One region of the Paenibacillus sp. S28 genome, then DNA from elsewhere that is predicted to be linked to it. Evidence: riboswitches for the same ligand, from Rfam matches in the RefSeq annotation. Region 1 holds a riboswitch; each other region holds the start of a gene.
What was found. A riboswitch is a leader RNA that binds a small molecule or an ion and turns the genes downstream of it on or off. The one in region 1 is predicted to bind cyclic di-AMP.
Positions count from the first base shown of each region.

Region 2: it holds a riboswitch for cyclic di-AMP, as region 1 does, so the genes downstream of both, IAE55_RS32855 (C40 family peptidase) here and IAE55_RS04075 (APC family permease) in region 1, are expected to answer to the same signal.
Region 3: it holds a riboswitch for cyclic di-AMP, as region 1 does, so the genes downstream of both, IAE55_RS20980 (TrkH family potassium uptake protein) here and IAE55_RS04075 (APC family permease) in region 1, are expected to answer to the same signal.

Region 1 covers NZ_JACVTM010000001.1:967,328-972,802, reverse strand. The annotation lists gene IAE55_RS04080 (glycoside hydrolase family 3 N-terminal domain-containing protein) at 1-2,057, opposite strand, end outside; gene IAE55_RS04075 (APC family permease) at 2,314-4,137, opposite strand; cyclic di-AMP (ydaO/yuaA leader) riboswitch at 4,273-4,436, opposite strand; gene IAE55_RS04070 (phosphotransferase enzyme family protein) at 4,642-5,475, opposite strand, start outside.
Region 2 covers NZ_JACVTM010000029.1:34,092-39,566, reverse strand. The annotation lists gene IAE55_RS32870 (hypothetical protein) at 1-298, shown strand, start outside; gene IAE55_RS32865 (class I SAM-dependent methyltransferase) at 319-1,050, shown strand; gene IAE55_RS32860 (YdhK family protein) at 1,496-2,032, shown strand; cyclic di-AMP (ydaO/yuaA leader) riboswitch at 2,513-2,644, shown strand; gene IAE55_RS32855 (C40 family peptidase) at 2,649-3,119, shown strand; gene IAE55_RS32850 (multicopper oxidase family protein) at 3,190-4,713, opposite strand; gene IAE55_RS32845 (copper ion binding protein) at 4,957-5,157, shown strand; gene IAE55_RS32840 (nitrite reductase) at 5,241-5,475, shown strand, end outside.
Region 3 covers NZ_JACVTM010000009.1:34,562-40,036, forward strand. The annotation lists gene IAE55_RS20970 (cation:proton antiporter) at 1-32, opposite strand, end outside; gene IAE55_RS20975 (potassium channel family protein) at 51-722, opposite strand; gene IAE55_RS20980 (TrkH family potassium uptake protein) at 811-2,151, opposite strand; cyclic di-AMP (ydaO/yuaA leader) riboswitch at 2,218-2,364, opposite strand; gene IAE55_RS20985 (CPBP family intramembrane glutamic endopeptidase) at 2,623-4,317, shown strand; gene uvrC (excinuclease ABC subunit UvrC) at 4,286-5,475, opposite strand, start outside.

The sequences.
Region 1 (5,475 bases):
TCGGCCCAGCCAAACTGACTGGCCACGTTACGGAACTGATATGAAGCCAGGATGACGTAATCTGCTTGATCCACCACCTGAAGCGCCTCATTCGTTTTTCCTTGCCCGACTAGGGCTGTTACTGTTTTCAGCGATAGGTTATTTGCGGCTTGCTTCAGCTGTCTCTCGAGCTGCTTAGCCTGCTCCTCGTCGGCTGCGACAATCGCAACCCGATCGCCTTGACGAATTTGATCCGGCTGCGCACCGTCACGGCCGGCTAACAAGGTGACCGCTCGTTCTGCGATTTCCCGCTCCACTGTGCGATGCTTCTCGGAACCAATGACACCGTTAAGCGCGGCCAATTGCTGCGTAAGGCTTTCGCTGCGGTCAAACAATCCGTATTTCGCTTTCAGCTCCAAAATCCGTTTCACTGACGAATGGATGGTTTCGATCGGTATCGCCCCGCTCTTCACCGCGGTCACCAGCGTTTGGTGCGCGGCTGTCGGATCTTGCGGCATGAGAATGATATCCACACCTGCGGAAACGGCACGCACCACCGCTTGATTTTCGCCAAAATGCTCCGCGATTGCATTCATCGTGAAGGCATCGGAAATGATGACGCCTTTGTATCCAAGCTCCCCTCGGAGCAGTCCGGTCAGTACCTTCTTGGATAACGTAGCAGGAATCGGTACGCTGCTTCCGTCCTTGAGCGATGTGACGTGATCGTTATCTACTGCTGGAAATGCAATATGTGCGGTCATGATCATCTCAACTCCGTTATCGATGGCTGCCCGAAACGGTTTGAGCTCCACCGCTTCGAGCCTCTCCCGATCATGCGAAAGCACCGGCATTCCCAAATGGGAGTCTACAACCGTATCGCCATGGCCGGGAAAATGCTTGACCGCCGCGATCACTCCCGATTGCCGCAGTCCTTGGATTTCTGCGAGACCCAGTCGTGTCACCAAATCCGGATCCGAGCTAAACGACCGCATTCCGATAATCGGATTATCCGGATTGCTGTTAATGTCGAGCACCGGCGCAAAATTGACCTGCAGCCCGAGTGCCGTTAGCTCCTCCCCGGTCAGCCGTCCGGCAGCTTCGGCGAGCGTTGTATCTCCGGTTGCACCCAGCGCCATTTGACCCGGCAGATTCGTACCTCCGGGGATTCGTTTAACGACGCCGCCTTCCTGGTCGATGCCAAGGAACAGCGGAATGTCGCCTGCCTCCATCTGCAGATCATGCGTCAGAGTGGTGACCTGCCGAGCATCTACGATATTTTTATCGAAAAGAATAAGTCCGCCCAAATCCTGATCATGGATGCTGCGTTTGACTCCTTCATTGACCGTAGTCGTCACTTGCCCGTTCCATTGCCTGATGTCAGGCATGAGCATTTGGCCGACCTGCTCGCTGACCGTCATGTAGGACATCAGCTTATCCCAATCCTGTGCCTGAATGGCTCCTTGACGTTCGAAGCGAATGACCCGCGACATAAATACAGCAAACTCCGCTCGCGTCACAGATCGGTCCGGACGAAAGGTGCCATCTGAATATCCGCCGATCAATCCGTTGGAGCTCATCATGAGAATAGGCGCTGCCGCCCAATGCTTTGCTGTATCCGTCAATGTTACAGGTTTCTGGCCTTTTACGAGTGAATAGGCCCGTGTAAGAAATGCTGCCGTCTCGGCACGGCTCATCGGTGCATCCGGATGGAATGTGCTGTCAGGAAACCCGCTGGCCAGCCCATGTTTAGCGGCAATGGCAATTTCAAGATAAAAAGGATGGTTCTTAGGCACATCTGTGTAGGTCATGCCGCCGTCCGCTTCTCGCTGCAGCTCCTGCGGATAAAGCTCCCGCACCATGAAAGTAACGGCCTGCGCTCTTGTGACTTGCCTTTCAGGCATAAATTTCCCATTGCCATATCCGGCGACGGTTCCCCGTTCGGCCATATAGGTGATGCCGTCTTCCGCCCACTTCGAGTGCTGCAGATCGCTAAATCGTTCTTCCGCAGCTGCGCTTCCTGCCCATACGAGCACAGAACCGAGTACGGCACCGAATATCGTTATTAGTTTCACATTCATCTGTTCCACCCCTGTTGCTGTTCTATATACGTTGATTAGACGCGCTTGATGTACCGTTTGTTGCGTTCATGCTCTCACACCCGACACATCATGAAAAATGGATTGCCTCCTCTACAGGAAAAAAACGTTACCCTCAAGACACGATTCCTAAGGAATTACTCTTTCCCTTCTATATATCCGCTGCTTTTACGCAAAAAAAAGACCGCCTGCACAGATGCCGGGGCCTGATTACGAATGGTTTGAACCATCTGAATCGCTATTTTTTTAAATGATACGGTACCGTCGTCACAACAACATCTTTGCGGAATAAAAGATAAGTCCGGATCATCAAACTCGTCTGGTTGTGCAGCAGATTGTGCCAGCTCCGCTTTGGAATAAACTGCGGAATGATCACCGTGACCTGGTAGTTGGATTCGCTGGCTTTCCGGTGCACCGTATCGATAAATTTGCTAAGCGGATGAATAATGCTCCGGTACGGAGAATGCAGTGTCACAAGGCGCACGTCAGGCCGCCATCTATGCCATTTTTCCTCAAACCGGTTCTCTTCTTCCCGTTCAAACGGAATATATACCGCAATGATCTGATCCGCCGCGAGCGACTGCGCATAATTCAGGGAATGCTCCACGACATGCGTAATGCCCGAAACGGGGAGAATGATCACATTGCCTTCAATCGGTACCGCCGGCTCACACGTCGACAGCCGCAGCTGCTCGCCAACCGCCTCATAATGCTTCTTGATCCGGTGGAACAGATACACGATCAGCGGCAAAAAGATCAGTACCGGCCAGATCTGCGCAAACTTGGTTGCGAAGAACATCACCGACACCGTGAAGCTGATCAACGCGCCAATCGTATTGATGACGAGCTTCGTTACCCAACCCTGCGGTTTTTCCCGGATCCACTTGACGATCATCCCCGTTTGCGAGAGCGTGAAAGGGATAAATACCCCTACCGCGTACAGTGGGATCAAATGTTCCGTCTGTCCGTGGAAGGCGACGATCAGCACGATAGACAGTAGCCCAAGGATGATGATTCCGTTCGAATATCCCAAACGGTCACCGCGGACAGTAAACATCCGGGGAATAAACCGGTCTTTGGCTAAATTGACCGCCAGCAGCGGAAACGCCGAATATCCGGTATTGGCCGCCAGGATCAAGATCAGTGCCGTCGTGCCCTGGATGAAAAAGTACATAAAATTCCGTCCGAACGTCTGATTGGCAATCTGGGATACGACCGTCTCCTGGGGATTTGGGGATATGCCCAAATAATAAGCAAGAAATACGATGCCCGAGAAGAGTACAGCCAGCAGAATCCCCATAGCCATCAAGGTTTTGGCCGCATTGTTCGGGGCCGGATCCTTGAAGTTCGGGATGGCGTTCGAGATCGCTTCGACCCCGGTCAGGGCGGAGCTGCCCGAGGCAAAAGCTTTTAAGAGCAGGAACAGGCTGATCCCCGCCACCGGCGTCCCGACCGGCGAATGCAAATGCGGTGAAACGTGGCCGGTCACGATGTTGTACATACCGACGCCGATCAAAATGAACAGCGCGAAGGCGAACAGATACACCGGATAAGCCAGGATGGAGGCCGACTCGGTGACGCCCCGCAAATTCAGAAGCGTAATGAGGATGACGAAGGTGACGGCAATCCCCACCGTATGCTCATGCAGCGCAGGAAACGCCGAAGTCAGCGCGTCCGTGCCAGCCGAAACGCTGACCGCAACAGTCAAAATGTAATCTACCAGCAGCGATCCGCCGGCCACCAGCCCGGGATAGATTCCCAGATTCTGTTTGGAGACGACGTAAGCACCGCCGCCATGCGGATAAGCGAAGATGATCTGCCGGTAGGATAAAATGAGTGCAGCCAGCAAAATCAGTACGCCGATTCCGATCGGTATCGAATACCAGAACGCCGCCGTGCTGACCGTGACCAGAACCAGCAAAATTTGCTCCGGCCCATACGCTACGGACGACAGCGCATCGGAGGATAGAATGGCCAAAGCTTTTTTCTTATTCAGTTTTTGTTCTCCCAATTCGGTAGACTTCAGCGGACGTCCGATCAGAAGTCTTTTCAATGCTGCCATAAAATGTTTGTCACCGCCAATGTTAGAGTTGGAATGCTCATGATGTACCCGTTAGACACGTGCTCAACCCTTTTTGGGCACAACAAAAAAAGCCGCAGGAAAGCTGGACCTTCCCGTGGCTTTACGCGCACGACAAATCCCTCTTTCATAACGCTTACGAGGTTAGCTGACGGATTCGGGACCGAAAGTATCCCTACACTCAATAAATGAACATCAAGTGATTCACCCCTGGGACGAAGGTTTAACTTCATCCCTTTGGTTCCCCCGCTCCTGATTTCAGAATTCAGCGATCAAGGAGTATTACGTTTCAGGTTCACAAGTTCACGATTACGAATTGAATCTTACTCCTTCCGGATGCCAGCTGTAAAGAAGCAAACGGTTTGAGATACGTATGAAAAAATTCAAAAGAACTTCATGTCAACGCTTACATTGGCGGCAATCTATTAATTTCTGGCTGTAGCTGTGCATATCGCTTGTTTACGCTATTAAATTCATATCGGGCTTCTAAATATTTCGATTCGCCGCATTCCTCAGCGAAGCCTCTACGGTATCCAGTCGGTTCAAGCAGTGATGACGGACCATTTCGAGGTCGTTATCCAGCTGATCCGGCTCCAGGTTGCGATGCAAAATATTCATACACCAATGGGTAAGGTTCCTCAAATGATGGCGGTATGCATAATAACGCAGTAAATCAAGGTTCAGCTCCATCTGTTGTCCTAGTTCCTGCTCATACCCTGTGAGAAAATGATCCAGTCCGTCCCCGATATACCCCACGATATCCAGCTCTGGTGGCGCAAGCATGGCCGCTTCCCAGTCCAGGACGACAAGCCTGCCGTCTGCGGTCTCCATCAGATTCCCTCCCCACAGATCACCGTGACAGAGCACATTGGGGGCCGGATCAAGCACGAGAGGTTCACGAACCTCTGTCATCTGGTGCAGCAGCTCGGTTATGCGCGTTTGCTGAGGGATAACAAGCTCACGCAGCAGCTGGCTAGCGGGGCTTGCACCGGGCTGAAGATGCTCAAGCTGCTGCAGGCATTGGGTCAAATGTTCGGAAAAGGAGACATCATATGTTTCACTCGAAAGGCTGGAAGCGGTAGTGAAGGGAGTTAACTGCCGAATCCGCGCAGCCAGCCGTCCAATACGCTCCAAGTTAGGCTTGGAAAACGGGTAAGCCTCAGCCCAGGTCTCCCCTTCTATAAATTGAAAGAGTACCGCGGTACAGCCGGAGAGGGAAAGCAGAAAAGCGCCGCTTGAGGTTCGGTACGGACAGGGCAGCTCCACAAATCGGCCGGTCTGATGCAATTCCCACATAAACGGCACATAACGGTTGCAGCG
Region 2 (5,475 bases), on a different contig from region 1:
GGGATACGATACCCAATTTTTGCGGGGAAAACAAGGATACGAAGACGACAGTTTACTCTTGGGTTATTACTATTATTTGGGGACACGAAATAACTGGAGGCCCAAATGCTATTTGAAGTCATGGGTCTATCACGCGACGATGGCGCAGCGGATGACGCTCCCCGATAAGCATATGGAGTTTGCTTTAAACGAGGAGGGGCTCATCCGTCAATATGGAGCACATGGCTTGAGGAGCTTGTCGAACATCCATCAAAATCCTGCTGCTTTTGATCATCTTCTTCAAAAGTTTTTACAATAATAACGGCTAGGAGTGGGGATATGTCTGATGGGCAAAAGGCAGTATGGGATCGACTTTGGTCTAGAGAGGTATCCTATCAGTGGGATTCATTAAGTCAGTCCATTTTTGAGACGATTTGTGAGTCTGTAGGTGAGGTAAAGGGCAAGAGAGTTTTGGAGGCAGGATCGGGAACGGGGAAAGTCTCCTTACATCTTGCGATGGAAGGTGCTCATGTGACTTTGGTTGATTATTCGGAAAAGGCCTTAGAAAATAGCCGAACGGCTTTCCGGCAAGCGAATTGTGAAGGGAGTTTCGTCCTATCTGATATTCGAAGGATGCATGCCCTTAATAACCAATATGACCTTACTTGGAATGCAGGGGTTCTTGAACATTTCACATTCGATGAAAAAGTAACCATCCTTAAAGAAATGGCGAGGGTTACAAAGCCGGGAGGCACTATTGTCATCATGACTCCTTACTCGAAATGTTTGCCATATCGTATTGGAAAGGCTTTTGCCGAAAGACAGGGAACATGGATGTATGGTGTTGAGCAGCCTGTCCTCACATTAAAAGATGAATTTGCTCACAGCGGAATCACGTTTCTTGATGAGAGGGATATTGGATTTGTAAACAGTTTAGATTTTCTTGATTTTATTCCGTCATCACATGTCATAAAAAACTTGATTTTGGAATGGTATGAGGGACTTCCGGATGCAGATAAGAGTCTCTTTCCCGGGTATTTACTCGTTAGTAAAGGGATCGCAGCGGGATAATTTGGCCGAAACATTAGATAGATCCTTTACAAAAGAGGGTTAACAGGTTCTTATTCATATTAGTTTTAAGAATAGATAAACCGGAAAGCTAATGCTTTCCGGTTTAATTTTTACTTACATAATAGGTGGGTTCGAGTAGGCCTCGGCATTGAAGCTTTCCGGACCCGTACGTGTCGGAAATACGGAGACAACGGAAGGTACGCTAACGATGGCTTGATTGAGATATTAAAGTATATACCTGGTTACAATCATAGGATTGGACGGGCTTAAAATCTACATATTTTTGTCTGATAAATGGAATAGGTCTATTCTTTTCATTTAAGCTTGCAGCTAGATTTGAGAGTGGGTCGGGAAACCTTCACAAGTTCTTCATAAGTTTTGGGTAGAATGTTTGGGAACTGAGGATTCAATCCAAATAAAAATATGCAAAGGTGTGTGACAAACTGTGAAAAAAGTATTCATTTTTATTAGCCTTGCAGCAATCCTGGTGCTAAGTGCGTGTGGAAACAAGGATAATGCAAACAATAATACGAACATGGACATGGGCAGCATGAATCATTCTGGTTCTGGTGAGGTTCCTGCAGGGTTAAAAGAAGCTCAAAATCCCATATATAAAGTTGGAGATGAGGTTGTGATCCACACCAAGCATATGGAAGGCATGGATGGAGCCAAGGCTAAAGTGGTCGGTGCCTACGACACAGTGGCTTATGCTGTAACGTATACTCCAACCACTGGAGGTAAACCCGTCCCGAATCACAAGTGGATTATCCAGGAGGAAATAAAGGATGCGGGTAGTGAGCCCTTGCAACCTGGGACTAAGGTGACCATAGAGGCTGATCACATGGAAGGTATGAAGGGCGCAGAAGGCGCTATTGATTCTGCTGAAAAAACAACGGTGTATATGGTTGACTACACGCCAACTACAGGAGGAAACCCCGTTAAGAATCATCAATGGGTAGTCGAAAGTGAGCTTTCTAAATAGAGTATTTTTTAGCAAGTGAGTGATGTTGCGTGGCACAAGACGGTGAATTCCTTTCTCCTTTTGCACGTTATATGACGGATACTGTAAATATTGGACATGGGCAGCGTTATGACGTGTTATCGACAAGCTCAATGAAGATCATGGTTCGACTGTGTCCTGACGGTAAATACCTCTAACCGATCTGGCATTGCCAGATCGGTTTTTTTGTTTGGCGTCTATATGATTATTTGCCTTGGTTTTTCTGTTACTTGGATTAATTCTTTACAAAATTGTTATTTGTTCTTGCGTAAATGTTCCGTTACCAAGATAAGCACCTCGATATCGGGATATTGAAATCGACAAACTCCTACTCAGTTTCGTTGAAACTTCCATAAAATCCAACAAATATCAGTAAAAAAAGTTACGGTTAATGGGAATCTATCAATTAGGCATTGACAAAAAATCTAGTTATATACTACATTATGTAGGGTTACATTTTTTTAATCATTATTGCCGAATTTCTTGATACTGAAAACGGGGGAACCATTTTTGGGTGAAATATTCTCATTGAAGAATAGAGGGAACCTTCTACCGAACCCTTAGCTAACTCCGTAGGCATCGGAAGGAGAACTACATAGTGAAGAAAGTAATTTTGTCAATGTTAGGTGCGGCCATTGTTTTTTCAGCAAGTGCAACCAGTTCCTTTGCCAGTTCCGTTAAACTCGAAAGTGAGGTGGATAAGGTCGTAGGCACTCCTTATCAGTGGGGCGGCACATCAGTGGCTGGTTTTGACTGTTCCGGTTTTATTTTATACATATTCGATAAATTCAATTTAGATTTACCCCGCACATCTAAAACACAGGCTCAAGTCGGAACTCCAGTAGATCGTGAAAACCTTAGAGCAGGAGACCTGGTATTCTTTAATACGGACGGTACGGGAATATCTCACGCGGGTATTTATATCGGCAATAATGAGTTTGCACACTCTTCAAGCAGTAAAGGCGTTACCATTAGCAAATTATCGGATTCATATTATAAAAATCGGTATGTTACAGCACGCCGCGTCGTGAGTCAACAAAGTTACCTGAAACTGATCAGTGAAATTTGATCTAGTCGGGATAAGCCACCTAAATCAAAAATGAAAGCACCGGCTGAAGTCAGCCGGTGCGTTTTGTTGTTTATTCAGGGACGTTGTTCACATTGGGATCAGGCGTATAATTATTTTGATAATCATCATACATCACATCAGTTACCATACCAGCGGACGCGTGGTGCAAATCGTGGCAATGGAACATCCATTCACCGGGGTTGTCAGCTTCAAAGGCAACTTCATACGTTTCGCCAGGTTTGACGTTCAGCGTGTCTTTCATGATCGGAGATCCTTGAACTGTTTTGCCATTCTTGCTCAAGACTTGGAAGAAATGGCCGTGCAGGTGCATCGGGTGATCGTCCATTTTGGATTGATTTACAAAGGTCACCTTTACCTTATTTCCTCTATTTACTTTGATTGTATCCGTCTCCGGAAAAACCTTTCCATTGATCGTGTAAACCATTTCTCCATTTCTCATCTCGGTATTTAGATTCATCGTCACGTCTTCTTCAAAGCTTTGATCCAATGAAAATGCGGACGCAGACATGGTTCCGTACTTCTCCAGATCAAAATCGGGAAGTTCTTCGGAGGCATTGGAAGGGTCGGGCTTCGAATTGGAACCTTCGTATTGAATAATGGCTCTCATATTTTGTGCTCGATTATCCTTAGCATGTTCTTCAAGCAACCAGGTTCCGGGATGATCTGCGGTAAATTCAATATCATATCGTTCTCCGGGAGCAATCGAGACTAATTGATCCTTGATCACAGCCGGGTCATTCACGGGCTGCCCGTCGGATGAAACAACCTTAAAGGAATGACCGTGTAAATGCATCCGGTGAGTGATGTAGCCGGCGTTAATCAACCGAAGTTTTACTTTTTCACCCTCTTTAACGGTAAGCTTATCGATCGCATCACCTGTTTTTCCATTGATCGTATAAAGGTCATACATACTCATATCATGTCCTGCCATATTCATTCCACCGTTATCCATGTTCATATCTCCAGAACTCATCCATTCATCGAGCACAAGGGTGTAATCGCGGTCAGCGGTATCTTGGGGGTCTTCGACAACAAGAGAACCATACAAGCCTTTGTCCACTTGATTCACACTGTCTTGATGTGAATGGTACCAATAAGTTCCCGGTATGGTGGCTTTAAATTCATAGGTGAAGGTCTTTCCGGGTTCGACGGCATCTTGTGTGACTCCTGGAATTCCGTCCATATTGTTGGGAACCGGATAGCCGTGCCAATGGATGGAGACAGGCTGCTTAAGTTGATTTTTCAAGTTTATTTTGACCGTATCCCCAACCTTTACCCGGACTTGTGGACCGGGAACCGAGTTATTAAATGTCCATACGGGAATGGTTTTCCCCTTTTTCACTTCGAGATTACTTTCCTGTGCGGTTATGGTGAATTCTTTACCATTCACAACAGGTGTTGCTGTTGTCAATTTAACGGATGCAGCGGATTCACTGGAGTTGGAAGTAGAGTTTGAACCCATATTCATTTTTGAATGATCCATTCCGTTCATATTGCTTACTTTCGAGCAGCCAGCAGCAGAAATGGCCACCGAGCTAGCGAGGATTATTGTTCTTATTATCGCTGCTTTCATTTGAAGAACCCCTTTCTAATTCTTTTGATGTAAGCCTCATTCATCATAAAATAAACATGTAAAGAAATGATGAAGATGGATGAAACATAACGGGTATTGGTTAACCCAATATGGAAAACCATCTGATCTTATTACGCAAAAGAGGCCGAGGATCTACAGCTCTCCTTGGGTAGTATAACTTTAGGCTTGAATATCATACTATAGGGGGGTATACTAATAACAAATCGAAAGGAGGAGTCGAAATTGAAAACCATTACTTTAAACGTAAACGGAATGAGCTGTCAACACTGCGTGAATTCCATTGAAGGAGCTCTTAAGCAAATAGGGGCAGGGGGGAAGGTTAACTTGTCCAATGCCTCTGTTGAAGTTCAATTCGATGAGACCAAACTTACGGAAAGCAAAATTAAAGAGACCATCGAAGACCAGGGTTATGATGTTGTTTAAGTAACCTTGAAGTGATAAATAGAGGTGCCAAGAATACCTTGGTGCCTCTAACTATGTTAAGAACCGTTTGTGGAGGAAACAGCATGGAGGAAAAAATCATGATCGCGGTATCCCCGCCGGTTCAAGTCGGCGGAAGTTTATTTACTGCTGAACAACTACTTGAAATCAGCAAGCTCATTGGTCCGGACCAAAAAATCGAAATGACGCCATTTAAACAACTCTACGTTGAAATACCTGCGCCTATTCAGGCTGAGGTTACGGAGCGCTTAAAGCTTGTTGGACTCGAAGTAAACCCGTCGGGGTTTGCTACCAAAAGTC
Region 3 (5,475 bases), on a different contig from region 1:
TGATGAATAATTTCGGTCGTCGGAGTTTCCATGGATTTCTCACTTCCAGATTACGATTTGACGTTCACCGCTTCGCTCTCGAAGCGGTCGATATTGCTGTTGGAGCCGATGATGACCATGATGTCGCCCGTATGCAGCTGGTCCATCGCCGTCGGCGCAACGATGACTCCCTCGGTACGGTGGAGCGCAACAATGCTGCATCCGTACCGTGCTCTCGTATTGACTTCGCTGAGCGTCTTTCCGTTCAGGCATTGCGGTACGGTCATCTCCACGATGCTGTAATCTTTGGACAGCTCGATGTAGTCCAGCAAATTGGGGGTCACGAGCTGGTGTGCCACCCGGATGCCCATGTCCCGCTCCGGGTAGATCACCCGGTCCACGCCCAGCTTGGACAACGCTTTGCCGTGCAGTATGGAAATCGCCTTGGCTACCACGGTCTGAACGCCCAGTTCCTTCAGCAGGATCGCAGCCAAGATACTCATCTGGATATCGTCCCCAATCGCCACGATCCCGCAGTCAAAGTTACGGATCCCGAGCGATTTAAGAACCTCCTCATCGGTTGCATCCGCCACCACGGCGTGGGTCAGATGCTCGCTCATATCATCTACCACTTCTTCATTGATGTCCACCCCAAGCACCTCATACCCCAAATCCATAAGCTCCATGGCCAGGCTTGAGCCGAACCGCCCCAAACCGATGACGACAAACTGCTGTGTTTTCATTTCTCCCCAGTAGCTCCTTATCCCTTAATGTTGATTTTATATATGATGACTTTGACAAGATGGAAACGTTGATTCATCCAAGCCATGGTTACCCGATAATGATTTTGCCTTCGGGATGGCGGTACAGCTCCTTGCCCTTCTTCGGACCGAGCGCATAAGCGAAGGTCAGGGGTCCAAGGCGCCCGGCAAACATCGTCAGACAGATCAGGATTTTCCCGATCAAGGACAAATGCGGCGTCAGCCCGAGCGATAAACCTACCGTGCCAAAAGCCGACGTCGTCTCGTACAGGATCATCAAGAAGCTGCTGTCTTCCGTCGTGGACAGAACCATCGACACGCCGACGACCAGGAACAGGGCCAGGAACGTAATGGTCAACGCTTTGAAAATCCGTTCCTGGGGCAAACGGTAACGGTACAGCACAATATCGTCGCGGCCGCGGATCATCGCGATCACCGCACCGACGAGGATGGTGAACGTCGTGGTCTTAATCCCGCCCCCCGTGGAGCCCGGCGACGCACCGATAAACATCAGAATGATCGTAAAAAATTGCGATGCCTGACGCATATCTGCCAAGTTCAGCGTATTCGCCCCGGCCGTTCGCGGCGTAACCGACTGGAACAGCGAGGCGAGAATTTTGCCGCCCCAGTTCAGCGAACCGAGCGTCTTGGGATTCGTGAATTCAAAGATAAAGATGACGACCGCTCCGATCACGATCAGGGCGCCGGTCATGGACAGCACCACTTTCGTGTGGAGCGACAGCTTCCGGTGTACCTGGTAATCCACCAGATCGGACATGACGATAAAGCCGATGCCGCCCGATACAATGAGAAACATCACGACAAAATTGACGAGCGGATCGTATACAAATCCCGTCAGGCTGTTAAAATGGCCGAACAGGTCGAATCCCGCATTATTGAACATGGACACGCCATGAAATATTCCATAAAAGATCGCTTTTCCAAGAGGCATATCGAACGACCACCGGATGGCGAGCAGTAACGCTCCGCAGCCTTCGATCGATAACGAAAAAAATATCACTTTCCGAATCAGGCGGACGATGCCCTCCATCGTATTCTGGTTCATCGCTTCCTGCAGCAGGAGCCGGTCCCGAAGTGAAATCCGGCGCTTGAAAGCCAAGGCGACCAGGGTGGCCATCGTCATAAAGCCGAGTCCCCCGACTTGAATCAGCAGCATGATGACCACTTGGCCGAACGTGCTGAAGTATAGCCCCGTATCTTTGACAACCAAACCGGTCACGCAGGTCGCCGAGGTTGCCGTAAACAAGGCATCAATAAAACTTAGCGGTTTTCCTGTCGTGTTCGAAATCGGTAAGGTGAGCAGTATGGCTCCGATCAAAATAATGGCCGCAAAACCCAGAGTTAATATTTGTGGAGGGGCCAGCCGGAACCACTTCCATTTACCAATCAATACATTCACCTCTTTAAAAAAGTCAAAAGAAAAAAGCATCGGAAATCCAATGCCTTTCGGTTTGGCTCCTGCATGCACGACGCCTACGAGGTTAGCTGACGGATTCGGGCATGCACAGGTTGCCCTATTCGTGGACGACTAAACCATCCAACGAAATTCACCCCAAAAAAATGGTTCCCCCGTTTTCAATGAGAAATTCGGCGTTCTTATTCATTTGCATCAAAATTATAATCTTTATTGTAGGACATCACAAAGGCCTTTTTCTGATAAATTGGATGGAAAACAGCCTGATTCGCAATGCAGGTGGACACGGCCTGCGGTTATCTTCTCTTTTCGATAGCTTTCCTTGATTTTCATCGTTTTTTCACCACTATTTTCAGGGTATACTGGTTTTGGGCGAATCTTCTATGTTATGTTTACCGTACTGTATTGGGGGGAATGGTATCTTTATCACATTCAAGGGGGGATTTCATGGACCGGTTAAACCAGCCGCTGGAAATCAGGGCCAATTATAAATGGCTGGGCATTTTGGGAGTCATCGGCCTTATTTTATTCTTTTTCGTACAAGTGTTTCCGCAGACGAGCTCGGAGACGCTGGAGGGGCAAACGACCAAGGTCATCAGCAAATCGGAGGCAGAAGCAGCCGCCAAAGCGTTTGCCTCAGACCGGTTGAATATTCAAACGGGGATTGCAGATAAGCCGCTTGTCACGTACCAGTCGGAATCGGACCTTTACGGTTATTTATCCAAAGAGAAGCTTCTTACCGAATATAACAAGAAATACGAACCGAAGTATCCTTATGACGTGTTCCGGGTCCGGCTGCCCGAGTCGAGCGATCAGGGATATATCAATGTAGACGTACATATGAACACGGGCAAGGTGGTCGGGTTCTCCATCACGCCTCCGTATTCCAAGTATGCGGCCGCGATGGCCGAAACGAACGAAACGATGCGCAAGCAGAAACTGAGAATTGTGGAAGGGAACATGACGCTGGAGGATAAAGAGGAAATCGCCTCGTCCTGGCTGCAGAAGCTGGGCTATAACACCGGCTCCCTGAAAGTATCGAGCGGCAAGGATGAGCCCGGCTTGATCTATACCGACTCCTCCTCCCACATTGGGCAATCGCAGCTGGAATTCAAGTTTGCCTTTGAAGATGGGGAGCTCCACTCCTTCCTCCCTGGATTTTCGGTCCCATCCGCTCATACGGCTTATGTAGAGAAGCAGACCAATAGCGCCACGATGCTGACCATGCTGGGATACGGACTGTTTACGATCGTGCTAGGCATTCTCGCCATCATTTACAGTGCGCTGACACGGCGGTACACATCCTTTGCCCGCGGGCTGTTTTTGTCCTTGTTTTATTTTGTTGTCTCATTGCTGACGACTTATAACATGCTGCCGGTGCTGGAAGCGGAAGGCTTCTCCCAGTTCGGGCTGATCGTGGCCATGGTCGTTCAGGTGATCCTGAGCATAGCGATGACGGTGCTCCTGTATTTCTCCCTGGTCGGCGGGGACGGACTGTGGCGCAAAGCCGGTTACAACGCCTGGGCCCGCGCCAAAGAGCCAGGATACGGGCGTTACGTGCTCCACAGCATGTTCACCGGGTATTTGTGGGCGTTTATCCTGATGGGGGCGCAGTCGGTGATCTATCTCGTCCTGGACCGGACGATCCACAGCTGGTCCACGACGGACGCCTCGCAGTCCCCGTATAACATGCTGTACCCGTGGATGCTGCCGATCATGGCCTGGATGGCCGGCATCTCCGAGGAAGCCGTGTACCGCCTTTTCGGCATACCGATGCTGAAGAAAATTGTAAGGAACACCTTTGTCGCCTGCGTCATTCCGACGCTGATTTGGGCCTTCGGCCATACGCTGTACCCGATCTACCCGATATACACTCGTCCGATTGAGCTCCTGTTCATCGGTCTCCTGTTCAGCTTGATCTTCCTGCGTCACGGCTATATCGCGGTCATGTTCGCCCACGTCGTGTTCGACAGCATCCTGATGAGCTTCAGCTTGTTCAGCATGGGGGATCTGACGAACATTTTGGCGGGCGTGGTCACCTGCGTCATGCCGTTTATCGTCGCCTGGGTCATTTACCTGTTTTACGGCAAAAAGAAGGAGAAGCCGTATGTTACGACTCCTCCTCCTGAAGGGCTGCTATAATTTGTCCGGCGAGCTTGTCGCCGATCGAGAGAGGCCGGAAGTCTTCAATCCGGGCCTCTTTTATTTTTTTAAGCGAGCCAAAATGCTTCAGCAGCAGCTTGCGCCGCTTCTCGCCGATGCCCGGGATGGCGTCGAGCTTGGATGCCACCATCGACTTGCCGCGCTGCTCGCGGTGGAAGGTGATGGCGAACCGGTGCACCTCATCCTGGATGCGCTGGAGCAGGTAGAACTCCTGGCTGTCGCGCGGCAGCGAAATCGGCTCGGGCGGATCGCCCACCATCAGCTGCGCGGTCCGGTGCTTGACGTCCTTGACCAGACCGCACACCGGAATGAACAGGCCCAGCTCGTTCTGCAGCACGTCGATCGCGGCGGAAATTTGCCCTTTGCCGCCGTCCACGACAATCAGGTCGGGCAGCTCCAAGTTTTCCTTCAGCACGCGCTCGTAGCGTCTGCGGACGACCTCCCGCATCGTATCGTAATCGTCCGGTCCCTGAACCGAACGGATTTTGTACTTCCGGTATTCCTTTTTGTCGGGCTTGCCGTCGATAAACACGACCATCGCCGATACCGGATTCGTTCCCTGGATGTTGGAGTTGTCGAACGCCTCGATCCGGTGCAGCGACTCAATGCCGATATACTGGCCGAGGTTCGCGGCGGCCTTGGACGTCCGCTCCTCATCCCGTTCGATCAGGCGGAACTTCTCGTCCAGTGAGACCTTGGCATTCTCTTCCGCCATGGCCACGAGCTGGCGCTTCGTCCCCCGCTGGGGCACCAGCACCTTGATGCCGAGCCATTCCTGCAGGGATGCTGCGCCGCCGCCGGCATCGATCGATTCCGCGGCATCCTCTGGCCGGCTGCTGTCTTCCGCCTCTTCCCCTTTTGGCATGTCAGGCAGCAAAATTTCTTTCGGCAGCGCCGGATTGTCGCTGTAATACTGCGTCACGAAGGACATAAAATCGCTGTACGCCTCCCCATAAAACGGAAAAACAGACGCGTGACGCTGAATCATTTTCCCCTGGCGCATATACAGAATCTGCACGCACATCCAGCCTTTATCCACGGCAAAGCCCAATACGTCGCGGTCCTTCGTGTCCGTCGTCGTAATCTTCTGCTTCTCCATGATCGCTTCAATATTGAGGATCTGGTCGCGCAGTTCCT